One region of the Bacillus sp. ISL-77 genome, then DNA from elsewhere that is predicted to be linked to it. Evidence: riboswitches for the same ligand, from Rfam matches in the RefSeq annotation. Region 1 holds a riboswitch; the other holds the start of a gene.
The links. A riboswitch is a leader RNA that binds a small molecule or an ion and turns the genes downstream of it on or off. The one in region 1 is predicted to bind glycine.

Region 1 (16,040 bases):
CCAGACAAAAAAGAAATCTCCTGCTCACTTAACTGTTATCGACGGCAAAAAGGGTAAAAAGAAAAATCGAGCGTCTCTATAGGCGCTCGATTTTCTTTTTACCCTAGTCTAATCCCTATTAATATCCCCATGTCTTCAAAAATTGTTTTGCTCTCTCTTTTCCTAGATCGAACAACTCATGTTTCTTTTCCTCTGTTAAATGAAATTCTGTTGATAACACACCCTCGGTCGGTATAAAGATAATGTTCTTTACATGTTTTTTAGAAATGTACCTAGAATCGTGTGCATCCTTCATCGTCTCAAATAGGGCTCCAAATAGTTGAATCGCATTTTTTATTTTATGTTTTTCAGTTTCATATTCACTTGGTCTTAATTTAATACCGAGGACAGGTCTTACCTTTTGTGCATTTTCCTTATCAAAAAGCCACATAGGAAAATTGCTTAGGACCCCGCCATCAACTAAAATGTTCATTCCATCCATTGTACGCATTTTAACAGGTTCAAAGAAATATGGGATACTGCAGCTGATTCTAATCGCTTTTGCGATTGGAAATGAACCAGGTGAAATGCCGTATCTTTGTAAGTCATCAGGTAAAACAATCATTTGCCCATTTGATAGGTCTGATGCAATTACTCGAAGTGCCTTCGGGGGCAAATCAGCGAATGTTCTTAACCCTTTGGCTTCAAGTTTCTTACAAATCCATTTTTCAAGTTCATTGCCTTTATAAAGTCCTAGCTTCCAATAGACAAACAGCCATTTTGCAAAAGGGAAAGGGATAATTGATTTGCGGGCATCCATTATTTTTGAGAGATCCAACTCGTCGACCAATTGGAAGATTTCTTTACTTGTGTAGCCAGCGGCAATTAATGCTGCAACAATCGATCCTGCACTCGTTCCCGCCACTCTGACAAATCGTAAACCTTTACTTTCTATTTCTTCGCAGGCTCCAATAAGTGCAAACCCTTTTATTCCTCCTCCAGAAAAAACGCCGTCTATATACATGGCAGCCACTCCCAAAGATGTACTCGTTTTTACATCTTTAAGCGGTTATTTTAATAAATAGTACAAAGGACAAGTAGAAAATTTATTATATATAAAAAAGAACATCGTCATTAAACGATGTTCTTGGTCAATAACTATATTGAAAACGCTTAACTTTTCATTAAAATCGCTTTGCTCCAATGTATCTTGGTTTCCAGTAACTGTTGCTTGTATATGTGATTGAAACTCCTTTTGAAGATGAAGCCTGAATCATTTTGCCGCTACCAATATAAATTGCAACGTGGCTCGGTCTGCTAGCCTTATTCGGTGCAAAGAACATTAAGTCTCCTGCTTTTAAAGCGCTAACACGATATCCTTGTTTGTAATACATATCAGCAGCCGTCCGTGGCAATACTTTTCCAGCTTTACCGTAAGAATACTTAACCAAACCAGAGCAGTCGAAACCATTAGGTGTTAATCCACCCCATCTATATGGAACACCAAGATTTGCTTTTGCTACTGAGATTGCTTTTGTATGGTAATAGGCCGCTTCCGCTTTATCACCCATAGTGGTAAACAATGAACTTAGAATAATTGTCATAGCCATGGTTGCAATGATTTTTTTCAACATATTGTTTAATCCCCCTGTGTGCTTCGTTACTCATAATATACAAAAAAAGAGTAACATGGACGTAACAGGTAGATTACAGTTATATTACAAGTTTCGACTTCGTTCTACTTCAATTAGCAAAATATGCTGCATATGATGCAGTATAGTGTAACTTTCAGGGACGGATATTGACCTTGATAAACAAAAAAAGGGGGATTTTCTCCCCCTCTAAAAAATACGTATTATAAACCACATTTTAATTGAGCGCCGCAGTTTGCACAGGTATTGCAGCCACCCATTTCTTTTACTTTTCCAGTCCGGCAGACTGGGCAAGTGTTACCTACTTCAGAGCCGATCGTTACACTTGTTGAGCGGAGTTCACTGATTGTATCAACAAGGACAACATGCTGCTTCGGTTTTTCATTAAAAATTGATAATTGTTCATTGGTGTTTTCTTCAGCTTTTAGTGTTAGTACCTGAGAATCGCGTGAACCATCAACATAAACAGTTCCACCTTTTGCCCCGCCGCGGTACAAACGCTGATAAACTTTTTCGACCTGCTCTACACTATAACCTTTTGGTGCGTTGACAGTTTTACTGATAGAACTATCTATCCAGCGCTGGATGACACATTGAACATCCGCATGGGCTTCAGTTGAAAGCTCCATCGATGTAACAAACCAGTGAGGAAGATTGTTTTCATCTGCTTCTGGGTGCTGGTCCAAGTATTCTTTCACAATATCCGCTTTAACTTCGATAAATTTACCGAGGCGTCCACTACGGAAATAAGAGAATGAGAAATAAGGCTCAAGTCCGGTGGAAACTCCAACCATGGTCCCTGTGGATCCAGTTGGTGCCACAGTTAGTAAATGGGAATTTCTAATTCCGTTTTCTAAAATAGATTGGCGGATATCATCGGGCATTTTTTTCATAAACCCTGTATTTATGAAGGCCTGTCTTAATCGATTGGTTTCTGATGTTGTTTCACCAGTTAAGAATGGGAAACTTCCCTTCTCTTTTGCCAATTCAATTGATGTTCTGTATGCAGTAGTTGCAATTATTTCAAATACTTGATCAACGAGTTCGTTTCCTTCTGGTGATCCATACTTCGTTTCACAATAAATCAGCATGTCATGCAAGCCCATGACTCCAAGCCCCACACGTCTTTCACCAAGAGCCTGTTTTTTATTTTCTTCAAGGAAATACGGGGTTGCGTTGATGACATTATCCTGCATCCGTACGCCCACAGCTACTGTTTTCTTAAGCTTTTCAAAATCAACAGTTTTTGTGTCCTTATCAGCCATCTCAGCGAGATTGACAGCTGCAAGATTACAGACGGAAAATGGTGCGAGAGGCTGCTCTCCACATGGATTTGTTGCAACGACTTGTTGTCCATATGCTTTTGCATTAGTCATGTCGTTTGCGTTATCGATAAAAAATATTCCCGGTTCAGCTGAGTAGGTCGCGCAAATATTGATTAGGTTCCAAAGTTCTTTTGCTTTGAACTTTTTGTATACTCGTACTTTATGCCCTTGTTTTTCCCACTCGCGAACGTCACCAACTTTATGCCATTCTTGGTTGTAAATACCCATTTCCTCTTGATCATATTGTTCAACATACGGGAAGCGGAGTTCATAGTCACTATCGGTTTCTACAGCATCCATAAATTCCTTTGTTAAACAGACAGAGATGTTCGCACCTGTAAGGAATTCTGAATTGTGGACAGTGTAATTACCGCCAGTTAATAATTTCTCTTCTGCATCTGCGATAATGTTTTCATCAAATCCACCAAACCCAGGAATGTTTTTATAATTTACAATTCCTTGGTACATTGCAGTTTCCCTTAAAGTTAGAGGGGTGAACTTTAGCTTGTCTTTAGCAAGTTTTTTAATCGTTTCATCATTTGTATTTTCAATCAAGAATCGTAGAATTCTAGGATTTTGCATCTTAGAAATAATAAATTCAATAATGTCTGGATGCCAATCGGCCAACATGATCATCTGAGCTCCGCGTCTTGATCCGCCTTGCTCAACCAAATGAGTCAATTTCGCAATATCATCCAACCATGAAACCGATCCAGATGATTTACCATTGACGCCTCTAGCTAGTGTATTTCTCGGTCTCAGCGTCGAGCCATTTGTTCCAACACCGCCGCCACGGCTCATAATCTCCATTACTTGCTTACGATGATCAGAGATACCTTCACGAGAGTCAGGAACAAACGGCATTACATAGCAATTAAAGTATGTTACATCAGTATCTGCCCCAGCTCCGTAAAGAACACGACCTGCTGGAATGAAGTTCATGTTAACAAGCTCTTGATAAAACCTCTCAGTCCATTCTCTTCGCTTCTCTTCCGTCTTTTCTACAGAAGCAAGACCAGTAGCATTACGCTTCGCAATTTGCTCATAGAAGAGCTCCAAAGGCTTCTCAATTACATCTAAGGATCTGACTATCACACCCGTACTAGCTTCTTCAGGATCATCGAGTACTCCCCTGAATTCCTCTTCGACTAAAACTTTCGCTTTTTTCTTTTCCCAGTCTATTTCCATAATGTAACCAAGACCACGAGCTGGAAATTTCGGATCTTCTTTAATAGTTAAAACAACAAAGTCGCCGTTTGTAAGAGTAATTTTTGCATTATCTTTAAAGGTATAGCGGTCCAACATGACCAAACGAGAAACACCCTTGTGAGTTATTTTCATATCTGGGGTAACTGGATGCACCTGGGGGAATAATTGAATATCCTCATTCAACCTTTCAAAATCAATATTCATTGTTTGTCTAAAAACTACAGACATTAGAACAACTCCTTCTTAAATAAAAATGCACCTATTGTGCTAAATCTAGCAGGTTTACGCTATATCTAGTTGGTTTGTATTTTTAGGTTATCATAGCCCACCTGAATAAATCAACTAAATATCAATATATAGTACCGAAAATATTTTCGACACCACTATATATTGTATGTCAAGCAAACTATAATTATTTTGTCAAACTCAAAAAATAATAGATTTAAAAGTAATCAATAGCTTTTAATAGATTTTCGTCAGAAAACAGGAAAATTCAACAAATTTCGCAGGTTGCTTCTTTACATTAATCGTCAAGGCAACAAAAAAAGACGGCGAATTCGCCGCTTCAAATTATCTTTTAAAATTCCATTCATCACTTTCATAGCGATCTTTTGCAATCTTTTCAACATAAGCTAGTTCTTCCTCAGTTAATTGATAAGTTTCAAGCTCAATATTTAGACCCTCAGCAAAGCCTTTATAAAAAGCTTCCTTTGCTTCCTCAAGTGAAATTCTTCTTGGACTAATGTTGTTGATCGCAACCGCTTTATCCTTAAATGCTTTTCTCATTCGTTCCTTAACTCTCTCACTTGGATATTTAAATAAACTAAATAGCTTATCTTCATCTAAATCTAACAGAATGGAGCCGTGCTGTAGAATTACTCCCTTTTGTCTCGTTTGTGCACTTCCGGCAACCTTCCTGCCTTCCACCACAAGCTCATACCAGCTTGGAGCATCAAAGCATACAGCAGAGCGAGGGTTTTTCAAAGCATCCCGTTCTTCTGCTGTTTTTGGGACAGCAAAATATGCCTCAAGTCCTAAATGGTGAAAACCTTTTAAAATTCCTTCAGATATTACACGGTATGCCTCTGTAACAGAATTAGGCATTTCTGGATGTTCCTCAGAAACGATGACACTATAGGTAAGTTCATGCTCGTGCAGAACTCCACGTCCTCCTGTAGGTCTTCTTACGAAACCTAATTGGTGTGCCTTAACTGCTTCCATATCAATTTCTTTCTCTACTTTTTGAAAATATCCTACTGATAGCGTTGCCGGATCCCAGCCATAGAAACGAATCACTGGAGGAAATTTCCCTTCACTATGCCAATCGAGTAACGCTTCATCTAAAGCCATATTAAAAGATGGTGAACTATTTCCAGTATCAATAAAACGCCAAACTTCTTTTTTCATTCTAAAACCTCATTTTTTTATAATTATCTCGTGCTTAAGTCTACCAAAATCTGATATAGATTCAAAATAAGATGTTTCTGCTATAATTATTTAGGTAATATCAAAAGATTTTTTTGCATTCATCTTTATCTTTATCGAATTGACTTATATAATAAATACTAGTGCAGGAAAGCTTGAAAGGAGCAAAAAGAAATTGAGTTCACTTTATCCATTATTAATCATTATTGTAGCAGTTATCATTTATTCCGTTTTTACATTTTTCTATCAGAAAAGAATTGTTAAAACGGTAACAGAAGAAGAGTTCCGTGCGGGGTACAGAAAGGCACAACTAATAGATGTTCGTGAATCAAATGAATTCGAAGGCGGCCATATTTTAGGAGCACGTAATATCCCAATGTCGCAAATGAAAATGCGTATGAAAGAAATTCGTTCTGATATGCCAGTATATTTGTATTGCCAAAGTGGAATGCGCAGTGCACGTGCAGCCCAATTCTTACACCGAAAAGGCTATCGAGACCTTACTCAGCTACAAGGCGGGTTCAAAAAATGGTCAGGTAAAGTAAAAACTAAGAAATAAGAAATCATTTAAGGTTCCGGATTCGGAGCCTTTTTTAATTTCAAAAACTGCTACACAAGATAAAAGGTCAGATTATTTTTCGAATCTGACCTTTCATTTTATTAAGCTTCTTGGTATTTCAAAACTGGTTTACGGGCTGCTTTTGTTTCGTCCATCCGGCCGACCACTGTTGTATGTGGTGCTTCTTGAACGATTTCTGGATTTTCTTCCGCTTCTTTAGCGATTTGGATCATAATATCGATGAACGAATCCAGTGTCTCTTTTGATTCGGTCTCAGTCGGTTCAATCATAATACACTCTTCCACATTTAATGGGAAGTAAATGGTTGGTGGGTGGTAGCCAAAATCAAGCAGACGTTTCGCAATATCCAATGTACGAACGCCTAGTTTTTTCTGACGTCTTCCACTGAGTACAAATTCATGCTTGCAATGTCTATCAAATGGTAGATCATAATATTCAGCAAGCCTTCTCATCATGTAGTTCGCATTTAATACAGCGTACTCTGTTACCGCTTTTAAGCCATCTGGTCCCATTGAGCGAATGTATGTGTAAGCACGAACATTGATCCCGAAGTTTCCGTAATATGGCTTCACACGGCCAATTGATTGCGGGCGGTCATAATCAAGGACATATTCTTCGCCTTGCTTTGTGATAATCGGCTTCGGTAAGAACGGGATAAGGTCTGCCTTCACCCCGACAGGACCGGAACCAGGACCACCGCCTCCATGTGGGCCAGTGAATGTTTTATGAAGATTTAAGTGAACAACATCAAATCCCATATCCCCAGGTCTTGCTTTTGAAAGAACGGCGTTTAGGTTTGCTCCATCATAATAAAGCTTACCACCTGCTTCATGGACAATTTCAGCCAATTCAAGAATGTTTTCTTCAAATAGTCCAAGCGTATTCGGGTTGGTTAACATTAATGCAGCAGTATCTTCCCCAACAACCCTTCTTAAATCTTCAAGGTCGACAAGACCATGTTCATTTGATTTAACGGTAATTGTTTCTAGACCAGCAATCGTAGCAGAAGCTGGGTTCGTACCATGAGCAGAATCAGGGACGATTACTTTTGTACGGTTCATATCACCGTTAGCCTCATGATAAGCACGGATCATCATTAAACCTGTCCATTCCCCATGAGCCCCTGCGGCAGGTTGCAAGGTCACTTCGTCCATACCTGTTATTTCGATTAAATGCTCCTGCAAATCGTATAAAAGTTCAAGAGCACCTTGAACAGAGCTTTCATCTTGCAGCGGATGTACATGTGCAAATCCGTTAAAACGCGCTACATTTTCGTTGATTTTCGGATTATATTTCATCGTACACGAGCCTAGTGGATAGAATCCTGAATCGACGCCATGATTTCTCCTCGAGAGGGCAGTGTAGTGGCGCATAATATCAAGCTCCGAAACTTCAGGAAGTTCAGGCTCTTCTGTACGAAGGTAACCATCAGGAAGGAGACCACTGAGATCTAGTTCCGGTACATCCATTTCCGGCAGGCTGTAGCCGATGCGGCCTGGTGTGCTAAGTTCAAAAATGAGTGCCTGGTCTTGATTATGCATGGAAATCCCCCAATTCTTTCACTAGAGTATCAATTTCTTCCTTCGATCTTTGTTCTGTTACAGCAATCAGCATATGGTTAGCCAGTTCTGAATAATCACGACCTAAATCATAGCCCCCGATTATTCCTTTTTGTAAAAGGTTTTGGTTGATTTCTTTTACAGGCTTAGTTAATTTCACAACGAATTCATTGAAGGAATGGCCATCATAAACAACTTCAAAGCCAGCTTCCTTGAAAGCATTTTTCGCATAATGAGCTTTTTGCAAGTTGGCCGCAGCCATTTCCCTGACACCCTTTTTACCAAGTGCGGTCATCGCTACAGATGCAGCGAGGGCATTTAATGCCTGATTGGAGCAAATATTTGATGTCGCTTTATCACGTCGGATATGCTGTTCACGTGCTTGCAGTGTTAAGACAAAACCACGGCGCCCTTGGTCATCCGTTGTCTGTCCAACAAGACGGCCTGGAACTTTCCGCATTAACTTAGTAGTGACAGCAAAATATCCGCAGTGCGGTCCGCCAAAGGCAGTTGGGATCCCAAACGGCTGCGCATCACCAATAACGATGTCAGCACCAAATTTACCTGGAGGTGTTAATACCCCAAGGGAAAGTGGGTTACTTGAAACAACAAACATGGACTTATTTGCATGAATGATTTCCTCAAGCTCTTTTAACGGCTCGACTCGCCCAAAGAAGTTTGGATATTGGACGATAACGGCTGCAACATCTTCATTAACTAGTCCCTTTAATGCGTCTAGATCTGTTACACCATCTTTGACTGGTACTTCAATCACATTGAGGTACTGACCCTTTGCATAAGTTTTAAGAACATCACGTGATTCTGGATGTACAGCACTGGATACAACTATTGTTTTTCGTTTGGTATGGCCTGCACTAAGCATCGCTGCTTCAGCAAGTGCAGTTCCGCCATCATACATCGATGAGTTGGCAACATCCATTCCAGTTAACTCACAAATCATTGTTTGGAATTCAAAGATAGCTTGAAGTTCACCTTGTGAAATTTCTGGTTGATAAGGTGTATAAGCTGTATAAAATTCTGATCTAGAAATAACATGGTCGACAATTACAGGCATGTAATGGTCATAAACACCTGCACCTATAAAAGATACGTTTCTTTTCAGGTCAGCGTTCCGACTTGCCATCTTAAAAAGCTCTTTCATTAAGGCTGTTTCAGACTTTGCCGCTTTTATATTGTACTCACCCTTAAATCTTACTTTCTCAGGGATATCGCTAAACAGTTCATCAATAGAGGAAACACCAATTGCCTCAAGCATAGTCTTCTTATCTTGTTCAGTCATAGGTAAATAGCGATGTTTCATAAACCTAACTCCCTTCTGTTATTTCTTTTCTTTTTTATAAAAAGGTGTTGGAACTACAGTAGCTTTTAAACGTTTGCCGCGAATTTCAACTTCAACTTCGGATTCAAGACCCGCAAATTCTGCATTGATTAGGGCAAGACCAATATTCCTCTTTAACGTGGGTGATTGCGTTCCAGTTGTAACCTCACCAATTAACTGATCATCTTTATAAACAGGGTAGCCATGACGTGGAATCCCACGATCAATCATTTCGATTCCAACCAATTTTCTTGTTAAACCCTTTTCTTTTTGTTGGATTAACGCTTGTTTCCCGATAAAGTCATCTTCTTTGTTTAATTTCACAGCGAAGCCAATTCCAGCTTCAAGTGGTGAAATTTCTGGAGATAGTTCTTGACCATAAAGCGCTAAAACTGCTTCAAAGCGAAGTGTGTCGCGTGACCCTAATCCACATGGGATTACTCCATCTTCTTTACCTGCAGTTAAAATTTCTCTCCAAAGGTCCACAACATCTTCTGCATCGCAATACACTTCAAAGCCATCTTCACCAGTATAACCAGTTCTTGATACCAGTGCCTTTTTCCCATTTAGGATTACATCTTGTTGGAATTTGAAAAAGCCAATTTGGCTTAAATCATTATCTCCCGCAAGCTTTTGCAATACTTTTTCCGCAAGTGGTCCCTGGATAGCCAGCTGTGCTGTTTTTTCCGATAAGTTTTCTAAAGAGACATCACCAGTTAAATGGTCTTCAAGCCATTTGTAATCTTTTTCAATATTTGATGCGTTTACTACTAAAAGGTAATGATTGTCTTCAATTTTATATACAAGCAGGTCATCAACTGTACCGCCATTTTCATAACACATGGCGGTGTACTGGGCACCTCCATTTTTTACTTTTGAAATGTCATTAGTCAGCATTTTTTGTAAAAATGCTAAGCTATTAGTGCCTTTTACTTCTACTTCACCCATATGGGAAACATCAAATAATCCTGCACAAGAGCGAACAGCTTCATGCTCTTCTTTAATGCTAGAGAATTGGACCGGCAGTGCCCAACCACCAAAATCAATAGTTTTTCCACCCCATTCTTTATACACATCAAAAAGTGGAGTTCGTTTTAAATCAGACATTCTTAATCCCCCTTCAATCTTTGGCACAAATTATTCCTTGGAAAATTTAAAAAAGGACAGAAACCTCCTATGAAACGTAAGAAGGTCTCTGTCCTTGCACCTGAAAGTTTACCTAGAAAGGCTTTCCCCTTTGGTGGCTGCTTAAAGCTAGCAGCGCTCTCCAGAGCTGCGTCCTACAAGAGTTCTTTTGCCTGAGAGATTCACATTTCTGCTTGCTCCTTCGGCGCTACATAAGTAGTCTCTCCCCTTATAATCATTCGCATTATAATATTATCCAAATTGGTCATACTAATTATACTTATAAAATAAATTACTTTATTAAAATATTTAAAACATTCAAAGCTATTATCATCCTAACATTAAAATAATACATTGAGCAATAACTTTATTAGAAAAGAATAAAGCTGGAAATTGAACAAAAAGGAGCTGGAACCATGTCGATCGAAATTGAATTTGATTCCTCCTGGAAGGATGATTTTTTACATAGAATTGAAAACGATGGTCCATGGGGGAATTGGGAACTTTTTAAACTAGCAATTGGAGTTGAAAAACATCTCGTCATTCCAGATTTCAAGGGTTTATTGGCACCAAGCCATTTACCCAATCTAACCCCACTTCCTCACCAGCTTGAAACAGCAAAACAAGTAATTGAAAACATGAATGGGAAAGCCATCCTTGCCGATGAAGTAGGACTCGGAAAAACGATTGAGGCCGGGCTTATTCTAAAAGAATATATGATTCGCGGATTGGTGAAAAAGGTATTAATTCTTGTCCCTGCATCGTTAGTTACTCAATGGTCGATGGAGTTGAATAGCAAATTTTTCATTCCAGCCATTTCACAAAGAAAAAGTTATGTATGGGAACAATGTGATGTCGTCGTGTCGTCGATTGATACGGCCAAACGGAATCCACACCGAGACATCATTTTCAAGCAGGACTATGACCTAATTATCATTGATGAAGCCCATAAACTTAAAAATAACAAAACAAAAAACTACGAATTTGTCCAAAATCTGAAAAAGAAATTTTGTTTACTATTGACGGCAACACCCATTCAGAACCGTATCGAGGAAATTTTTAATCTGGTTTCATTATTAAAACCAGGACATTTAGGCAGCGAAACGACATTCTTTGAAAAATACAAACGAGATGCACGTTCATTAAATGATGATGAGCATTTAAAAGAATTAGTAAACAAGGTTATGATTCGGAACCGGCGGGCAGATACAGGCATTGAGTGGACGAAAAGGCATGTGGAAACCATTCCGATTGAATGCACTCAAGAGGAGAAAGATCTTTATGAGTCAATTACTGAATTAAAAAATGAGGGGAATTGGGCACAGGCAAGTTCATTCTCCGTAATGACATTACAGCGTGAGGCATGCAGCAGTAGAGAAGCAGTTTTTTATACATTAAAAAACATGCTGCAAAAAAAGGAAAATCCAACCCCAGCTTTCGAAGAACAAATTCAGTATTTAATAACAAAAGTCGAAGCTGTCCAGAAGAATTCAAAAGCGGAAAAAGCATTAGAATTAATTCAAAAAGTAAATGATAAAGTGATTATTTTTACAGAATACCGTGCAACACAAATGTACCTCCAATGGTATTTAAAACAGCATGGAATTTCATCTGTCCCTTTTCGGGGCGGCTTTAAGCGTGGAAAAAAGGACTGGATGAGAGAATTATTCCAAAAGCACGCTCAAGTCCTTATTGCAACTGAAGCAGGCGGTGAAGGTATTAACCTTCAATTTTGTAATCATATAATTAACTTTGATTTGCCATGGAATCCAATGAGGCTCGAACAACGAATTGGTCGTATCCATCGTCTGGGCCAGGAAAAGGATGTCATGATTTATAATTTTGCGATAAAAAATACTGTCGAAGAACATATTTTGAAGCTTCTTTATGAGAAAATACATTTATTTGAAAAAGTAATTGGTGAACTTGACGATATATTAACAAAGTTGGAATTTGGCAATATAGAAGACCATTTAATCGATATTTTTGGACAATCCTCATCCGAAGGCGAAATGCGAATTAAAATGGAAAATTTATCATCAATGATTGAATTTGCTCAGGACATGAAGAAGGGAGATTCACATGCAGCAGCAGGAAATTCATAACTTTTTATTGAACTATTTTCAGGCTAATGACTGTGCAATTGTGGCGAATAGCCCAGGCTATTTGACTGTTCAATTAACAGTTGAACTTGATAAGGAATTAATGAATCGGCCTTTTTACTGGCACTATTTAGAAAAAACGGGCGGAATTCCAAACCCGATGAAGTTAACATTTATTACGAACCAAGATGCCGCTCCTGAAAATATAAAGGGGGAAATCATTCATTTTGGTTCACCTCGGCTTCATCAAATTTTTACTTCGGCGAAAAATTTAGCCAGCTATATCCGACTTTATGAAAATCATCGGAATCAAAACAAGCAAACTCCTTTACTACCATGGCTTTGTATGAATGTTAAGATCTCCTATCAATGTGACCGTAAGCGGGATATTTTCAAATCAATCGGCTTACAACTCATTAACGGAAAAATGGTTGAAGATTTCCATGACAGACTGCTTGAAATACCGTTAACACCAAAAATACCTGATTACTCCTTTACTTTGTCACCTTTAGTGAAACCTCAAAGCGGGATGATGAGAGTTGAAACCTATCTTACATCCATAATTGAGAAGGATGACCACTCTTGGGCAATAGATGCTCGAGAACGTTGGGATAAAGATTTACGCCTCTTGAATCATTTTTACGAAGATGTTGAAGATGAAAATGAAAACTTTGAAACCGAAAAAATGGCTCTACAGGAACAGTACGAACCAAAAATCTCCATATCCTTCATCAATGGCGGCCTCTTTTATCTAACTGAAAAAGCAATATAAGGGACAGGGTGTCAGGCACCATGTGAAATTTTCACATGGTGCCTGACACCCTTAAAAATATTTTTGAAAATAAAGAAGGATAAGGAGGAACCTTGTCGAATATTATCCAAAGAAAAATGAAAAGGCGGTGGTACTTATTGTTAGCGAGATAGAAATTTTAGCAAATCGAATCATTACAGATGCTGCACGAAACCAGGCAACAGATATTCACATTATCCCAAGGAAGAGGGACACACTCGTCCAAATCCGACTAACCAACAAGTTAATTCCTCGATTATCCCTTCCAAAAGACGAATGCGACAGATTAATCTCACATTTTAAATTCACAGCCAATATGGATATCGGAGAAAGAAGACGACCACAAAGTGGATCCATTTTTTGTGAAGTTGACGGAAATTTAATGGGGCTCAGGCTTTCCACACTCCCTTCTAATAACAGAGAGAGCCTTGTCATCCGGCTATTACCACAGCAAGAACAAATTCCTTTTCACCAACTTTCACTCTTCCCAGCAATGACCCGAAAACTACTTGCCCTTCTCAAACACGCTCATGGATTAATAATTTTTACCGGGCCGACGGGCAGCGGAAAAACGACTACTCTCTATTCCCTTTTAAATGAAACCGCCCACTTATTTCATCGTAATGTCATTACACTCGAAGATCCCATTGAAAAAAACTATGACTCAGTCCTGCAGATCCAAGTCAATGAAAAAGCAGGCGTCACCTATGCAGCCGGATTAAAGGCAATTCTTCGACATGATCCTGACATTATCATGGTCGGTGAAATTAGAGATGCTGAGACGGCAAAGATTGCGGTAAGGGCTGCATTAACAGGCCATCTAGTGCTTTCCACGATGCATACCCGTGATGCGAAGGGAGCGGTTTATCGCCTGCGTGAGTTTGGAGTGAATTGGTTAGAGGTCGAGCAGACACTTATTGCCATAACTGCCCAAAGGTTGGTTGAACTTACCTGCCCTTTTTGCGAAGGAGAATGTTCACCTATTTGTTATTCCTATGGCAGATGGAAACGCGCCAGTGTATTTGAACTTTTATCCGGACGAAATTTACACGCAGTAATGAAAGCTGCTCAAGGAGAAAAAATAGAAATTCGTTACCGAATGATAAAAGATGTAATTAATAAGGGCATTGCCCTTGGATATATTCAAGAATCTGAATATGAACGATTGGTATATGACGATGAAACGGTCTAAATGGTCAGTGAATGAACAAGCAAATTTCCTGAGAAGAACTGCTGAACTATTGGCAAGGGGGTATCCAATTGCTCTAGCAATTGAATCCATAGCATTACAATTACCGTCAAAACGAAAGGAGGATTTAAATGGTTGTTTAGAAGAGTTGAAAAAGGGTTTACCGTTTCATGATGCATTAAATAATCTTGGTTTCAACAAAGACTTAGTCGGTTATGTCTATTTTGCGGAGCAACATGGCAGCTTTGCTGATGCTCTGTTAGAAGGAAGTGATCTTGCCCTATTAAAAGATAAAGACGTACACAAGTTGATCAAGTTGCTTCAGTATCCAATGGTGCTTTTAGTTATTACAGGTTTTCTATTTATTTTTATAGAAAATACATTGCTGCCAAGGTTCACCACCCTTTTTTCATCACTTGGTCTGGAAGCAAATTTTTTCACAAATGTCATTTATGCTTTTGATCAATACTTCCCAACTGTTATCGGTACCCTGCTTCTGATCCTAATTATGGGAGCCGCTTATTATCTTCTCTTTTTTAGAAAACTCTCCGTCCTAAAACAAAGGTCACAACTTGTTCGAATACCTTTTGTTGGCAGGATCCTCAAATTGCTGTTTACCCACTACTTTTCCATTCAACTTAGCTTTCTCTTATCCGGTGGATTATCAGTTTCCGAATCCTTACAACTATTTGAACAGAATCTCAGGCATCCTTTTTACAGTCACTTAGCTAAAACGATTAAAACTAAGCTAATTACCGGAGAAAAGTTGGAGACAATTTTAGCGTCTCTGTCGTTTTTCGAAAAAGAATTTCCGATGATTGTAAAACACGGCCAAGAAAATGGAAAATTGGAGCAGGAGTTATTATTTTTCAGTAAGCATTGTGTCACTAACATGGAGGAAATGATAGAAAAACGGTTAACAACCATCCAGCCAATTCTTTACATTTTTATTGGATTCATGGTGGTTTCGATGTATTTAGCGATTCTGTTACCCATGTTTCATCTACTGGACGGCATTTAAAAAAATGGAGGTTAATAAAAATGATGAAAAATGAAAAAGGCTTTACTTTAATTGAAATGATGATCGTCATGCTCGTAATTTCGGTCTTGTTAATTATCACAATTCCAAACGTTGCCAAACATAATTCTAACATCAACAATAAAGGCTGTGATGCCTATGTTAAAATGGTCCAGGCACAAGTTCAGGCTTATGAAATGGATAAGAATAAAGTACCAACTATCGCGGAACTAAAAGCAGAAGGATATATTAAGGGGGACGCTAAAGGTTGTCCAAACGGAAAGACAGTTGAAATAGACTCTGAAGGTACTGTAACAGCTGTTGCATCAGTAACCACTCCATAATGAATACGCATCAAAAAGGCTTCACTTTAATTGAGTCCTTATTAGTTCTCTCCATCTTCATGATTATCTCCTCAATTACAGTTTTCTCCTTAAAACCACAGCACTCAGTAATGGAGGATGAGGCCTTTTTAATCCAATTAAAAGCCGACCTATATTATGCTCAACAATATGCTATCTCCCATCATGATGAAGTATCCATTGTTTTTGTTCCAGATCAATATAGGTATTATCTGTATTTGTGGCCGGCACCAACGCCGATCGTCAATCGAAAGTACAGTACAAATATTTATCTCAAAGAAGGTTCTCTCCCCTTATATTTGAAATTCCTAAGCGACGGAAACGTAAACCAGTTTGGAAATTTTTTTATCCAAACAAAAAATAAAACATATGTTATTACCTTTTTA
Region 2 (16,040 bases), on a different contig from region 1:
GTTATTTTTTTGGGTTGCCACTTAATTTTCTGCTACTTTTTGTTGATTCTCCTGATCCGCATAATTCTCCCGATCCGCATAATCCGCCTTCTTTATCAACATCTTATAAATCGCAATCAGCATGATAAACCAGACAGGTGTTACGAATAAGGCAACACGAGTGTCTTCCGCAAGTGCAAGTACGACAAGCACGAACGCTAGGAAGGCAAGGATTAAGTAATTGGAAAATGGATAAAGCGGCAATTTAAATTTGTTCACTTTCGCTAGATCTGGTCTGGTTTTGCGGTATTTCAAATGACTGACGACAGTAATACCCCAAATAAAGATGAAACATACTGTAGAAATACTTGTAATCAGCGTAAATACTCCTTCTGGCATTACATAGTTCAACACAATGGCAATTAAAATAACAACAGTGGAAAAGAACAATGCATTGGAAGGTACCTGACGAGAAGTAAGTTTTGCAAATGGTACAGGTGCATTTTTATCTCTGGCAAGTGAGTATACCATCCGGCTTGTACTGAAAATGGCGCTGTTACATGCCGATGCTGCAGATGTTAGAACGACAAAATTGACGATACCAGCAGCTGCAGCGATACCAACCGCCACGAATACTTGAACGAATGGGCTTTTCGCTGGATTGATGGCGTTCCACGGATAAATACTCATAATGACAATAAGGGCGCCAATGTAGAAAATTAATACCCGAATAGGAATATTATTGATTGCTTTTGGGATAACTTTTTCCGGGTCTTCTGTTTCACCAGCAGTAAGTCCTACAAGTTCAATGCCAACAAACGCAAACACCACCATCTGGAATGAGAGAATAAAGCCATTTATGCCATTTGGGAACATGCCGCCGTGACTCCATAGATTCGTGAAACTGGATGCGCCTGAATTTGTGGAAAAGCCTTTAATAATCATGAAAATCCCGATAACAATTAATGCAAGAATCGCAATAACTTTAATTAATGCGAACCAGAATTCCATTTCGCCAAAAAGCTTTACGGTTGCAAGGTTCATGATTAGCAAAACGACTAGTGCAATTAATCCTGGCATCCATTGTGGTACATTTGGAAACCAAAACTGAGTATAGAGACCAACTGCTGTTAAATCGGCCATAGCGATTGAAATCCAGCAAAACCAGTAGGTCCAGCCAGTAATAAATGCTGCCATATTACCTAAATAGTCTCTAACAAAGTCAACAAAAGAATGATATTTCAAATTGGATAAAAGCAGTTCTCCAAGTGCACGCATGATTAAAAAGCAAATGACACCTGTAATCAAGTAAGCAAATAAAATCGATGGACCTGCTAAATGAATAGATCTACCTGCTCCAAGAAATAATCCTGTTCCGATAGCCCCGCCAATAGCGATAAGTTGAACGTGCCTGTTTTTTAAACCTCTCGACAATGTTTGTTCCTGCATATGAATTCCCTCTTTCTTCTTTTTGAGAATGTTTAATATTTTATTAGTCAATTCGGCAGAAATAAGCGCTTACATTTTTCTGAAAATTATACTCAACAGGACAATCATGATGTGCACTCTCCAATTATTAGTTTTGTGTTTACCTCCTCCTTTTTTTGTTTATTACTATTTTTCTCCACAAAAAAAGGACAGAGAAAAATAGGCGTTCCCCATTTTCCTCTGTCCTTTTACCTGAGAGTATAACTCCTTTGGTGGCACATGGCGCTCTCCAGAGACGCGTCCTATTGTGGTCCTTTTACCTGAGAGATTGAGCCCAATTTTTGGGACTTGCTCCTTCGGTGCTAAACAATGCGTTTAGTCTCTCCCACAATACTCATCCGCAATTATGAATATAATTAAATCCTAGTCTATTCAAGGAATGATGTCAAATGAATTTTCTGAATTTAATTAATTATTATAATTTTATAGAAATACAGAAACCATTGTTAACAGACACTTTTCCATTACAATTTAATGTATTCATGTGTCTTCAACTCCTATTTATATGTTAATCCAAAATCAAATCCGTAAGAATCCCCATTTTTATTTTTATAGACATAGGAAGGATCCTCTACATAGCCTGGAATATCTCCAACCTCGTTGTCTACCGCTTCTTTGTTAGCAGGTATGGTGAATGGAAGTTTCCCTGTCGGATTGTATTTTCCACGAATAACGTCTACGATTGCCTCAGCCTTTACGCCAAACGTGCTGATTACCGCTCCAGCATTGGGCTCAATTTGATCAATCAACCACGGGTTAGTGAAGTTAATCGCAGTAATCGTCGGAACTTTTTTCTGAATCTCAATAATTCTATCAACATTAGTAATTCCTGTTTCAGGGCCTATGGTTATCCGTGGATTATTATCCCAATTCGATTGAACAGGTCGGACCCAAACAAACGCATGAGTCGCTTCCTCAAGTTTATCCGTTACTGTGATAGAAGTATCATACCTTTTTATGGTTTCTTTTAATTTCTGGGTGGCCGCTGCAGCATTTCCTCCCTGGAACATCTCAATGTATAGTTTGACATCCTTTATTTCACTATCACCCAATGGTAATACATTTTTACCATCGATATTGTCATTGCGTAATAGAACTAATGACTTTCGGTGTGCTTCATCCGCTTTTTTCTGTGATTCAGGATTATTGACCACATCAAGCGCATTTTGACCATCGACATAAGGGTTTTCGAAAAGGCCTAATTTCATCATCTCTGTTAGTAAGAAAGTGACTGATTCATCCACTTTTTTCTCATCAAGCAAACTGTTTTTAACTGCATTAATAATTGGTGTTGGATCGGATGCACCAGAAATGATATTTGTCCCGGCATCGATTGCTTTCGCAAATTTTTGTTCTGGTGTTAATCCTTCAGCACCCCATGCATTATTACCAATAGCACCCGTATCGGAATTGACATATCCTTTGAAACCAAGCTCTCCACGTAAGAGGTCAGTGATGAGCGCTTTGTTTAAAGCAAAACCAACTTCTTCAAATTGCTGATTCTCACTATACCATGGCAAACCTTGGTCAGCGCTCGTATTGCTTGGATATGCGTAATATGGCATGACTGACGAAACTCCAGCTGCAATAGCTGCCTTAAAGGTCGGAATATGATATTTAAGCAAGCTGCCTTCAGTTGGATATGGATTGAATTTCCCCTCCACAAAATGAGGATCTAAGCCGTTATCACGTGCTCCACCGCCAGGGAAATGCTTCACAGTGATTGCCACACTGTCTTTACCAAGCTCATCTCCTTGAAAACCTTTGATTACGTTATAGATCATGTTTGAAGCTAGTTCTGGCTGCTCTCCAAATGTATCTTCAATTCTTGCCCAAAGAGGGTCAGTGGCGATATCAGCTGTATACCCGTAAACTTTACGAATACCCGATGCTCGCCATTCCTTTGCGGCCGTTTCCGCAAAGTCTTTCACAAGACTGGCATCTCGAGTTGCCGCTAAACCTAAAGGACCTGGCCAAAAAGAATGCAGACCTGCCCCCTCACTATTATTCGTATAATCTGTTGAGGCATGATTCCGCGGGTTTGAAGTGATAACGATTGGTATTCCTAACCTTGAACCCTCTGCTTCTACCTGCAGCTGATTATTATAATCTGCAACGATATCTGCCGTTGGGGTTTGCCGAAAAATATAGTACCGTGTGTTTTGATTTATTAATTTATTCGGTAGGACTAGCTTGTTATCTTTAAATTGCGGGAATTCAGTAATTCATTCCTGCTTTTTCCTCAAGTGTCATCTTTTTAACAAGATCCTTAACACGTACGTCAGTAGGGACCTGCCAGTTTTCATAGGGGTCGAGTCTTCCGTTATTATTAAGGTCTTTAAATTTCTTCTCACCCTGTACAAGGATGTTTTTGGTCCTCACTTCAATAGCAGGTGCATTTTGCTTATTGCCATTCGATTTTCCCGGTTCCGCGCTTGCATATGGAATAGCAAGCGATGATAACATCAATGCAGCAATCGTTAATGTTGATGCTTTTTTTGAAAATAGTTTCATATCTATTTCTCCCCCGTTTTCCTATTAAAATACTTACAAAAAAGAGTAAAACTAGTTAAATCTTAAACGTATCATGACATTCCTATCACTCCTTCGAGAGAAAACGCTTTCAATCGAAATAATTGTATAATTTAGAAGGTAAACAATAATAGAGAATATTTTTAGGTGAATTTGTGTTTTTTTAAGATTTATAAAATTCAGATATATATACCCATATCCAAAGTCCTAGCTTTAGACCATATAAGAACGCAAAATTGATATAAATTAAGCGCAAACTTAAATCAATCAAAAAAAAGAAGCCAAAAACTAGATTCTTGGCTCGTCGACCTTTATGGAGTTTTTTCCGGTACCTTTTCAAGCGCTGATTTTCGAAACTCTGATGGTGAAAAGCCTGTAAGCCTCTTAAAGTTGTTACTAAAATAGGCTAAATCCGAGTATCCCACTCTCTCAGCAATCTCAGATAATCGTAAGGTTGTATTCAGTAACAAACGTTTGCTTTCCTCAATTCGCAGCTCGGTAATATAATCGACAAACTTCTTGTTCAGCTGTTGTTTGAATAATTGACTAAGATAACTAGGATTCATATGGACAGACTCTGCCGCATCTTTCAGTGTAATTTGGTCTAATGCTGTTTTTTCTAAATACTGCAAAACCTTTTCAATCGTTGAGGAAGGAAGATTTTCATCCTCATTTTTTGGAGTATTCCTTTTTGTCTCTTCTTTTGATTTCATTTCCAGCCACTTTTCAAGACAATCTTTTAACTCGGTTTCCTCTACTGGTTTTAGAAGGTAATCGGTTACACCGGTTCGAATCGCTTGTTGAACAAATTGAAACTCGTCATGAACACTGATCACAATGACATCCTGTTTCTTCTTTAAATGACTCAATTCTTTTACTAACGAAAGCCCGTCCATTATAGGCATTCGAATATCCGTTAACACTAGGTCTGCATCATTATGCTTAATCCAGTCGAGTGCTTCTAACCCGTTTTCACATTCGTGGACCACTTGCAAAGGAAGCTTCAACTTGTTTATCGTCCACTTAAGAGCTGTTCGAACCCATCTCTCATCATCAACCAACAAGATATTTTTCTTCATTCTCTCTCCTCCTCCACATGATGATCTAGTATGGGTAAATGGATCAATACCTCAGTCCCTGAGCCCTGTTCACTTTGAATGGTTATTCCATACTCGGGTCCAAACAAATAATGAATTCTTTGATGAACATTTACGATTCCTATATTTTTCCCATCACTAGTGGCCGTTTTTAAGTCCATTCTTTTCTTGATTTCTTCTAAAATATGATCCTTTATTCCTTCACCAGTATCGGAAATGCGAATAACAACGGAAGACTCAGAATGACGGAAAGCTGATATCACAATTTTTAATTTTCTAGTATTAGGACCATAACCATGAACAAAGCAATTCTCAACCAATGGCTGAAGTGAAAATTTTACCACTTTCAGCTCCATTACCCATTGAGGAATATCAAACATGTACTCAAAACGGTCCTCAAAGCGAACCTTTTGAATCTGCAGATACATTTCACAAAAATTCATTTCTTCTCTAAAACTCACGGTAGATGAATGATTATTAAGATTATACCGAAGTAGTTTTCCAAGTGAGAAAGACATGGTTGCAATATTTTCCTGATTTTCTTCCAATGCCATACCCCTAATGGTTTCAAGAGAATTGTATAAAAAGTGGGGATTCATTTGTGATTGCAGCATTTTTAATTCGACTTCTTTTTGTTTAAGTGACATTTCTGCTTCCTTTAACTTAGAGACGTATACTTCTTCAAGTAAGTTGGATAGTTTCTCAACGGTATTATTAAAACCAGCAGTCAATTGTCCGATTTCATCATTTGTATCCACTCGAACTCTGCCATCTAATTTTCCAATTTCAACTTCCTTCATAAAATGTTGCAGACGACGGATGGGCCGAATAATGCTTGTGGCGAATCCGAACCCGATCAAATAGGCAATGATCAAAGAGACAAGAATGGTTAAGAATATGGCTTTTTCAATTTGAACGATTCCCCCCGTCAAATCTCGGTATGGGACTGCCGATAGAAACCTCCAGCCGAGGTTCCGAGAAAAAGTATAGGTAACAAAATCTCTCCGTTCATTTTCTAAAATTTCCGTGCTGCTTCCTTCTGTTTTCAGGTTTGAAAGTTGTTTAAATTCAACCTTTTTCCCGAGTTTTGAGTAGTCAGGATGGTAAATATAATGCCCGTTCGCATCTAGAATGGAAAAATAGCCATTTTTACTGATAGTTACCTTGTTAGAGATTTCTTCAATTCTTCTGAAATTGATATCAATAATAAGCATGCCTACAGGTAAGAGCGTCTGGGGGTTATATAGTCTCCTTACGAGTGAAATGACAGGCTGTTCCTTATTTTCTAATTTTAACTTTCTCATAACTAACATACTCATCCCATTAAGTGGGACAGACGAATACCAATATTCTTCTTTCATTTTCGTAGCAGGATAGAAATTTCTATTTCCAAGAGTATCAATTACCTGATTGTTATTAAGTAGTATAGTGATATTAGTTATATCTGCTCTTGAGTATTCTGCTTCTTTAAGGGTGTTACGAGTTGGTTCAATAAATTTATCTCTATTTTCTGACATTTTCAATTTCAAAAGGCTCGATAATTCAGGAGAGTTGATAATTTTTAAGCTGGTAATCTCAAAATCTTGTAAATAATATTCGATATGTGACTCTACTTGATCAATTACTTGGCTGCTCGATTGTCTAAGTACATTTTCAAGTTCAACCGATGAACGATTGTATGAAATAACTCCAACTGAAATGACTGGAAAAATAACCAGAAAACTGGAGAAAATGCAGAGCTTTATCATCAGTGATTGATTTTTTAAGAGGATGTATCGTTCAAGGAATTCTGCGATTTTTCTCCACCACTTCATCATTGTTGTTATTCATTCCAATCTATTAGTGATTTTTTAAACAGAAAAGACCTAGCTGGTAAATGGATATATTCACCAACTAGGCATACTGCCAGCTATAGATTATGGACGTGCTTTTTCAATGGCATCCATTACCTCTTTATAATCTTTTGAATATTTATCAACCATGGATTTAACAGCGTCTTTCCAAGGTGTAATATCATCAACCTCAGTGAAGGTAACTCCTGCATCTTTAAGTTTCTTAGTAGAACGCTCTTCCCACTTATCCCATTCTTCTCTTTGAGCTTGAACGGAATCAAGTGCTGCTTGTTTCACAATTTTTTGGTCTTTTTCTGAAAGCTTATCCCATGCTGCTTTACTAATAAGCAGGACTTCAGGGATCCGTTGATGATGGTCTAAAATAAAGTTTTTCGCTTCTTGATAATGATTAGAAGAGTCTAAGCTTGGGATGTTATTTTCTGCACCATCAATGATTCCTGTTTGAAGGGCGCTGAATACCTCGCCATATGGCATTGGCGTCGCACTTGCCCCAAGAGCTTCCATGAAATCAATATTGATTTTACTCTGCTGCACACGGATTTTTTGCCCTTTTAAGTCCTTTACACCTTTTAGTGGTTTAGTAGAATAAAAACTACGTGACCCTGAATCATAATAAGCAAGCCCTTTCATTTTTGACTGCTCTAAACCATCTAACAATTTTGTACCCATTTCACCGTTAAGAAAATTCCATAAGTGTTCTTCGCTTTCGAATACATATGGGAGTCCTAGTGCAGTGAACTGATCATTGAACTCGGCAAGCGGACTGGAATTGATTCTTGTGAACTCAATGGCTCCAAGCTGAACCTGTTCCAACACGGATTTTTCATCCCCTAATTGGGCAGATGGAAATACCTCAATTTTAATTCGGCCATTTGTTCTTTCATCAACCAATTCGGCAAACTTTTTGTCTCCAACAACAGTTGGATAATCTGGTGGCTGATTATCTGCCAACCGGAACGTATATTTAGGTTCCTCAGCTTTCGAACCCCCATCTTTTGTACCCGTCGTTGCTTCTTTCCCACAGGCAGCTAGGATGCTACCCATTAAAAGCGTTGCTGCAAGAATTCCTGTAATCTTTTTTTTCTTCATTCTTGTAACCCTCCCTTAAAAAATTTTATTGTTTTATTTTCACCTTTCCTTCGGTTACTTGACTAACATATTAGGAAGCCACAGGACTACCTCAGGAATATAGGTAATAACCAACAGAACAACTAGTAAAGCGTAGAAAAATGGCATCATTGCTTTTGTCCCTTGTTGTATCGAGACCTTTCCTATCGCACATCCGACGAACAAAACAGTTCCTACCGGCGGCGTTAATAGGCCAATCCCAGCATTTAAAATCAGGACAATTCCGAAGTGCACCGGATCCATTCCAAAGCTGGTTACAACTGGAAGGAGAATAGGTGTCATAATTAAAATCATTGGTGCCATGTCCATTGGTGCTCCAAGGAGAAGCAACAAAATATTAATAATCAATAGAATAATAATCGGGTTATCAGAAATACTTAAAAATAAGTTCGTTACCATTGAAGGAATTTTCAGGTAAGCTAATATCCAACCAAACGAAGCTGATGCTGCTATTAAGAAAAATACCATCGAAACAGTTCTCATCGTCCGGGTTAATATTTTCCATACATTAGAAAATTTTGCTTCCCTATAGACAACAAACGCTAGAATAAAAGAATACAAACAAGCTAATGCCCCAGATTCCGTTGCTGTAAACCAGCCACTCATAATCCCGCCCAGAATAATGACAGCTGGGCTTAAGGATAAAAGTCCATGTAGAAGGATCCCGCCAATTTCTGACTTTGGAACAGGGTCCGCTTTTTGGTAGCCTCGTTTTCTAGCAATAATGTAACCCGTGATCATTAAGGAAATTAACATGATAAATCCAGGAACAATACCAGCCATAAATAAACTGGCGATGGAAACGCCACCTGCTGCTAAGGAATATAAAACAAGATTATGACTCGGCGGAACTACCACACCTTGAATGGCCGATGCAATCGTTACTCCCACTGCATAGTCTGCTTCGTATCCCTTCTTTTTCATCATCGGAATCATAACAGACCCAACAGAAGAAACGTCGGCGACGGCAGAACCTGAGATATTTCCAAAGAACAATGCAGCTACACTGTTAACCATGGCGAGCCCACCGCGGATTCTACCAACCATTAAACTTGCCAGATTCACAATTCGAGTCGCAAGGCCGCCCTCACTCATAATTTGTCCGGTCAAAATAAAGAACGGAATCGCAAGTAAAGAAAAGGAATTCATCCCTTGAATCATTTGCTGGCCCACTACCGGAAGAGGTATACCTAGATAGATAACCGTCAGTAATGACGAGGCAATCAACGTAAGGGCAATGGGAAAACGAAGTAAGATTAAAATAACAAAGCTTGAAAGTAAGATAATGATCCCAATTGTGTTGCTGTCCAAGTTACATACCCTCCTCTATCTCTTTGTGACGAGTCGTGTTAATGTTAAAGAATTGCAAAAGCGAATAAACACAAATCATCACACCAGTGACAGGCATAACCGCATAAGTGATACTACTTGGCCATTTTGTCGCCGGCAGGGTTGAATCCATCATCAATACCGTAAAGTCCCAGCCCTGGATCACCAAGTATAATCCGAAAGCAAAAATAGAAGCACTGATGATTTTATCTAAAACCTTATTAAAACTTTTAGGAAATAGATTCGTGAAAGAATCAATTCCTAAATGGATATACTCTCGAAAACCCACCGCTATAGCCATAAAGGCAAACCATGCTAGCAACAAAAGAGTAACTTCTTCGGACCAAAAGAAAACAAAATTAAATAATTTCCTAGTAAAAACTTGAGTGGTGACGACAAAAATTAAGGCTATTAACGATAGAAGTGTGAATTTTTCAAAAATGGTATCGATGACTAGGCCTACTTTTTTGATTACATTCATTTGATTCCCCCCATTTGAAAACGTTTTCCTGTCTTTCATTTTAAGAATTTTATGAATGTTTTAGAATGTTCTTTTTTTAGGATAATTTGTGATTTTTTTAGGTGGAATTTTGAATCCTTTCTATTTGAATCTATTTACGTATTTTTGTAAGTTTAATAAACGAATTAAATATGCATTAAACTTACCATGTTAAGGGTATTCCATCAACTGGTAAAAATAATTTGCTCGATCAATACTAGTAAGTGGTTCCAAGATGACATATTTCAAATAGTTTCGTGTAATGATAATAGAAAATGACCCATTCCCAGCAGGAAAAGGTCATTTTTTAATAATCCTTCTTTATATCGTCAATGAGTTGATTCACTACGCCCTCTTGATAACCTGCCCTTTTTCTCTCTATTAGAGCACTCGCGACTTCCTTCAGCTCAGGAGAATTAATCTTTTGCATTTTTGGGAGTCTGCTAGATATATCCTCATCCGAAACTGTTTTGATATAAGACTCCAAGTCCATTTTCAGCTTTAGTAATTCTTTAATTGGCATGTTTAATACCGAACCGGTTTCTACAGCGCCTTTCCAGACTGGATGAACCCCCGTCTCCCCTTCGGCAAGAAAACCACGGCAAGAAACAAACCTCCATAAAGGCATGATCAGCACTGTGTCTTCTAGTTACTTACTGCCATTTTCATCTTTCTGCCCACTAAAACCCAGTATAGAAACAAACTGAAAAAAGCCAAAAATGCCAATACAAATAAGACATTACTATATAAGGATGCATTCGAATTGTTGATGTATCCCAGTAGTTTGACTTTCATAGCAGAATTGTCCATCATTGCTGCTGTATAAGCAATTCCAATGGAAGCAGCGACATTAAGGATCAAATTATAAAAACCGATTGCTGTTCCAGAATTTTCTTTTGAAATAGTCCTAATACAATTATCAAGCATCGGTGCATACATGAATGCAAACGAGCTAGAGAATACAACAATTGATAAAACAAATATTATTACCGAACTTTTTACAAAGAATCCGCCTAACAATAGACTAGCTGTGATTCCGATAATTGCAATCGTAATACACTGCTTGGTGCCCATAATTTTAGCTACTTTTCCAGATAGGGCCCCAACAATAGCTGCTAGGACGTATGCTGGAATTAATAATAGCGAAATAGTATCTAGTTTCAAATGATAAATCGATTCTAATAAAAATGGAAACAAGAAAATATATGCTAATTGGACAGAATAGACAACAAAAGCAACTGCAAGCAGGGAAAGAAACTGCTTATTTTGAAAGAAAGAAATACCAATGAATGCTTTTGTATTTTTGCTAATATAAACTAGGAAGAGCGCAATGGCTCCAATAAATAAGAGAAGATAAATCCAATTGAAATCTGTAATATATAAAAGAAGAAATGCAGCAATTGATCCAACTAAAAATAATCCTAGCACATCTACATGATTGCCTTTCCCCTCTTCCTTAGGAAGATATTTTAGAATAAAAGGAAGAATGAAAAGGGTGACTAATGGAACTAAAAATAGCGTTGTCCAATGGAAATAAGTAGATATATAGCCGCCTGTTAATGCACCAATTACTTGTGAAAGGGCAAAGCTGCTAGTACTTAATCCTAAAAACTTCTTTTGTTCACTTGCAGGAAGATGTTTGGTTACAAATATAACATATAATGTTTCAGCAGATGCCAAGCCAGCAGTTTGAACAATTCGTGATACTACGACCATTATGAACGATTGTTGAAAAATATATCCCATTACAGAACCAACACAAATTAAAATAATTCCGACGCTAAATAGTTTTCTGATACTAATGGAATCTGCCAAGGCTGCGTAAACAACAGCTCCAATTCCAATTACAAGTCCCGCTAATGTTGCTTGCCAGCTAACTGTTGTTGCAGAGATATTGAAATCCTTCGCCATATCTACAGAAATAATTTTAAAAGAATTATCTATAATCAAACATAGTAAAAATAATAGTAAGATAACAGGAACCGCTTTTTTAACATTATACTCTGATGCATCAGTCACGCTTATATCTGCACTTATTGTCGCCATCTTTCTCTCTCCTTTTGTGCTACAGGAAATCGTCACATGAATGAAGGAAAATATCCAGTAGATTTGTCATGTTATATATCAAGATTTCGTTTATTAAGCTAGTTCCAAGGCGATTTCCATCATATTGGTAAAAGCTTTTTGTCTTTCTTCTGGTGTCGTTTGTTCATCTCGAATAATATGATCACTTACTGTTAAAATTGTCAGTGCGTTTACCCCAGCATAGGCTGCATTCATATAAAGACCAGCTGTCTCCATTTCAGCACATAAAATTCCCATCTTCCGCCACTTTTCTATTGCGCTTTCATCGGCATTATAAAAGATATCGCTACTAAGGACATTTCCAACATGGACAGGTAGTCTTTTTTCATCGGCTGCTTTTTTGGCCTTCTCTAATAACGTAAACGAGGCAATATTAGAAAATTCTCCTGGCAGATTGTATTGATGAACATAACGAGAATCTGTAGAAGCACCCATCGCCATTACAATATCATACAAATTCATATTGTCCTGAATAGCACCGCATGTACCAATACGAATTAAATTTTTCACACCAAATACATTTATTAATTCCCATGAGTAGAGACTCATACTTGGCATGCCCATACCAGTTCCCATAGTAGAGACTTTCTTTCCTTTATAGGTTCCGGAAAAACCAAGCATATTGCGCACTGAATTAAACTGAACAACGTCATCCAAATAGGTTTCTGCAATAAACTTTGCTCTTAAGGGATCTCCTGGTAAAAGGATTGTTTCAGCAATTTCTACCCCATTAGGTTTTATATGTGGGGTTTCCTTATGTTCTATAGTACTCATCATATCTCTCCTCCATTTGAGTTTTCCTTCTCGTATCTGAAAACAAGAAAGTAGTATGTTTGTTTGCGTTTTCATTTAGATCCATCACAAATCTTACAACGTTGTATAGTTGTATAAAAACTTGTATGATTTCTAACAATAATAAGGATATCACACCAAACATTTGCCCACAACCCTGTTTTAATAAAAATATGTACAATTTGTAACAAAAAAAGCAGTGTCATTATAAAAATGACACCGCCTTTTTTTGTTTCCCAAGGAAATAGCTAGGTAGGATCTGTAAACTCGATATTTACTGCTGACACTATTTCTTAGTATTTATCCTTATTTGACTAAACTCTGTTGGGATATAATATTTATTATAGACAACTGGATATTTATCGCTGATATAGACGCTTTCTAAAATCAAATCACAATCCCCTCCATCAAAAATTTGATATTTTAAGGATGGAGTATTTATGGAATGAGAACGTTTTATTTCGATTGTAGAGGAATTGGCTAGTTCATATACTTCTGTATCTAACATTTCTAATAATTGTTTCTCATTCTGTAAGTCCAACTCTAACTCCGAAACTGCTTCAATAGACATTATGGTAAAAGCATAGGCTGCTACCTTATTGCCGCTCTTATACCAGCGGTCCACTGCAACAACCGCAGTCAGCGGACGGTTCAATACCTGCACTGCATAGTCTGTGACTAATTCCATCCTTAAACTAAGCTCGACATCATCCACTTTTTCCGGAAAGCAAATATATAAGGGATTCCCCAATTTCTCCAATCCAATTTTGTTTTCATTATGATGAACTTTCGTAATAAAATTACCTTTTCCATGGATGTTCTTCACCAGTCCATCTTCTTGCAAAAGGGACAAAGCTTGCCTTAATGTCATTCTACTAACCCCAAATACTTTTGCTAATTCTGGTTCTGTGGGCAGTCGGCTATCAGGCGGAAAAGTTCCATCCATAATCTGTTTGTACAGTCGGTCATAGACTGTAACGAATAAGGGTTGTTTATTTTTAGTGGGCTCATTCAGTTTATTGTTCATATTAATACACACCTATTTATTTCAATAATATTTGTAAGCTTACTTTTAGGGTTGCTTATCTCACTTTGCTTTTTGTTTTCTCTATTGTAGCGTACTTTGCTATTGAAATTAATACAATTCATAAAATAGTCCTAATTTAATAATGAAAAATAGGTGCGTTCCTTTTCTTTTCCTAATACGATCCTCCGTTTCATATAATTCACATTAGCTTTGTTTCTGACTTTATTCAGCTTGAGTCTTCTCCTTGTAACCAACTATAGGCGTCCATAGTTCCGCCATTTACATTATGGGCCACAAACCATACGATTTGAATACCATTACGGAATATTTCATCCCCTTCTTATAAAAAGGATTATTAATATTTTTCTAAATCATATTAAAGAATAATTATTTTGGTTGATGATTGGTAATTTATTATAGTCAGAAGGTTATTAAGGTACATTTATAGGAGGAAAGAAATGACACTCAGAATACTTTATAAATTGTCGATGGTCGTTTTGGTTACAGCATCTATTTTAATAGGAGCCTTTCATCCTAATACGAAAGCGATGAGTGTGGAAGCCGCGAGAATCCCAGGGAATAATCAAATGGCAGATATTGTGATTAAGAATGGGCACATCTTAACGATGAATGCGAAAAAGGATGCCTTTGTTAAAGGGACAATTGTAATAAAGGATAAGAAAATCATTGCAATTGGCGATGAAAATTTGGAAAAACAATATAAAGCCTCTAAAGTCATTAATGCCAATGGTAATATTGTGATGCCGGGAATGATTAATACTCATAATCATGTTCCAATGGTTGCGTTTAGAAGTATTGGTGAAGAAGGAGTAGGCAATCGGTTATTTGATGTGTTTTTCCACTAGAAGGAAAATTACTTTCAAGGGACCTTATTTATAAAGCATCCATTCATGGCGTCATAGAAATGGCAATGGGCGGAGTTACGACATATGCAGATATGTATTACCACGAAGATGAAGTAGCAAAAGCGACAGAAAAGATTGGCATTAGAGGAGTTCTTGGAGAAACGGTTATTAGTTTTCCAACAGTCGATGCTCCTGAACCCTATGGCGGATTAAAATATGCAGAGGACTTTATTAAACAATATAAGAATCATGAACTAATTACCCCATCTGTGGTGGCCCATGCTCCCTACACAGTTAGCCCTGAGATGATTAAGGCATCGAATAGATTTAGCCAAAAAATATCAGGTACCATTTGCGATTCATGCGGCAGAGTTTGCTGATGAAGCACAAAGAGTAGCAACCAAGTTTGGTCAGAAGTATCCTTCCGTCATAAAATACTTGGATTCTTTAGGAATATTAGATGAAAATACAATGCTTGCACATGCCATCCATATTGATGATGAAGACATTAACATCATTAAAGAAAGAGGAGCCACAATTGCCCATAATCCAATAGCGAATACAAAAGGGGCAACTGGTGTGGCACCAGCTATTAAGATTGATAAAGCAGGGATTAAAATGGGGTTGGGTACAGATGGGCCAATGAGCTCGAACACCATGGATGTATTCGGAACAGCCGGATATGCGGCAAGAATTCACAAATTGGTCAACAAAGATCAAAGCGTGATGCCGCCAAGTAAGGTTGTCGAACTTGCCACAATTGGTGGAGCAAAAGCTCTAGGGCTGGATAAAAAAATCGGCTCACTAGAAGTTGGGAAATATGCAGATATTATTATTGTAGACACTCATGCGCCTAATACCTTTCCAACCTTTGATCCGTACGCAACGTTAGCGTATGCAGCAGGACCGCAAAATGTAATCGATGTGATAGTCAATGGGAAATTGATTGTAGAAAACAAAAAGCTTAAGACCTATGATTACAAGAAAGATCTGAAGGATATGGAAGGAATCTATAAACAAGTAGCAGAAGTAGAGAAAATAGCCATTTCTCTCCGATGTTTTACAGTTTTCAGCTAATTCTTTCGACCTTATTCCTAGAAATGCCTGTACTATATTAATAATCCTTTATAATCTAATTAAACGATTCACATTATGCCTCCGATATACCTTTTGATGCACACATTTTACATATCTATATCACAGGTTAATCCTCCTAGAGGAACGATTTCTACAAAACTAACATTTTACTACTTTCCTATTACCATCAAACTTAATAAACTAATGTACTACATTGGTTATAGAATATTTTTTATATCAAAACAAATAATAAAAAAATAAGATAAGGGTGGTAAATTTGGGATTTGC

Region 2: it holds a riboswitch for glycine, as region 1 does, so the genes downstream of both, J7E77_RS07950 (amino acid permease) here and gcvT (glycine cleavage system aminomethyltransferase GcvT) in region 1, are expected to answer to the same signal.

The regions. Positions count from the first base shown of each region.
Region 1 is NZ_JAGGQY010000017.1:42,036-58,075, forward strand. Features, by position in the region: gene J7E77_RS06270 (SA1362 family protein) at 1-82, shown strand, start outside; gene J7E77_RS06275 (patatin-like phospholipase family protein) at 119-1,003, opposite strand; gene J7E77_RS06280 (C40 family peptidase) at 1,164-1,613, opposite strand; gene J7E77_RS06285 (vitamin B12-dependent ribonucleotide reductase) at 1,835-4,393, opposite strand; gene J7E77_RS06290 (lipoate--protein ligase family protein) at 4,736-5,572, opposite strand; gene J7E77_RS06295 (rhodanese-like domain-containing protein) at 5,766-6,149, shown strand; gene gcvPB (aminomethyl-transferring glycine dehydrogenase subunit GcvPB) at 6,251-7,711, opposite strand; gene gcvPA (aminomethyl-transferring glycine dehydrogenase subunit GcvPA) at 7,704-9,050, opposite strand; gene gcvT (glycine cleavage system aminomethyltransferase GcvT) at 9,069-10,175, opposite strand; glycine riboswitch at 10,262-10,341, opposite strand; glycine riboswitch at 10,345-10,432, opposite strand; gene J7E77_RS06315 (DEAD/DEAH box helicase) at 10,610-12,298, shown strand; gene J7E77_RS06320 (YqhG family protein) at 12,276-13,067, shown strand; gene comGA (competence type IV pilus ATPase ComGA) at 13,195-14,277, shown strand; gene comGB (competence type IV pilus assembly protein ComGB) at 14,243-15,295, shown strand; gene comGC (competence type IV pilus major pilin ComGC) at 15,316-15,636, shown strand; gene comGD (competence type IV pilus minor pilin ComGD) at 15,636-16,040, shown strand, end outside.
Region 2 is NZ_JAGGQY010000020.1:14,487-30,526, reverse strand. Features, by position in the region: gene J7E77_RS07950 (amino acid permease) at 22-1,428, opposite strand; glycine riboswitch at 1,706-1,805, opposite strand; gene J7E77_RS31400 (glycoside hydrolase family 3 protein) at 1,965-3,587, opposite strand; gene J7E77_RS07940 (hypothetical protein) at 3,685-3,981, opposite strand; gene J7E77_RS07935 (response regulator transcription factor) at 4,311-5,078, opposite strand; gene J7E77_RS07930 (sensor histidine kinase) at 5,075-6,913, opposite strand; gene J7E77_RS07925 (TRAP transporter substrate-binding protein) at 7,013-8,038, opposite strand; gene J7E77_RS07920 (TRAP transporter large permease) at 8,093-9,388, opposite strand; gene J7E77_RS07915 (TRAP transporter small permease) at 9,390-9,887, opposite strand; gene J7E77_RS07910 (hypothetical protein) at 10,213-10,533, opposite strand; gene J7E77_RS07905 (MFS transporter) at 10,551-11,951, opposite strand; gene deoD (purine-nucleoside phosphorylase) at 12,045-12,764, opposite strand; gene J7E77_RS07895 (GntR family transcriptional regulator) at 13,069-13,809, opposite strand; gene J7E77_RS07890 (hypothetical protein) at 14,268-14,675, shown strand; partial or broken gene J7E77_RS07885 (amidohydrolase family protein) at 14,696-15,055, shown strand; gene J7E77_RS07880 (amidohydrolase family protein) at 14,997-15,752, shown strand; gene J7E77_RS07875 (hypothetical protein) at 16,030-16,040, shown strand, end outside.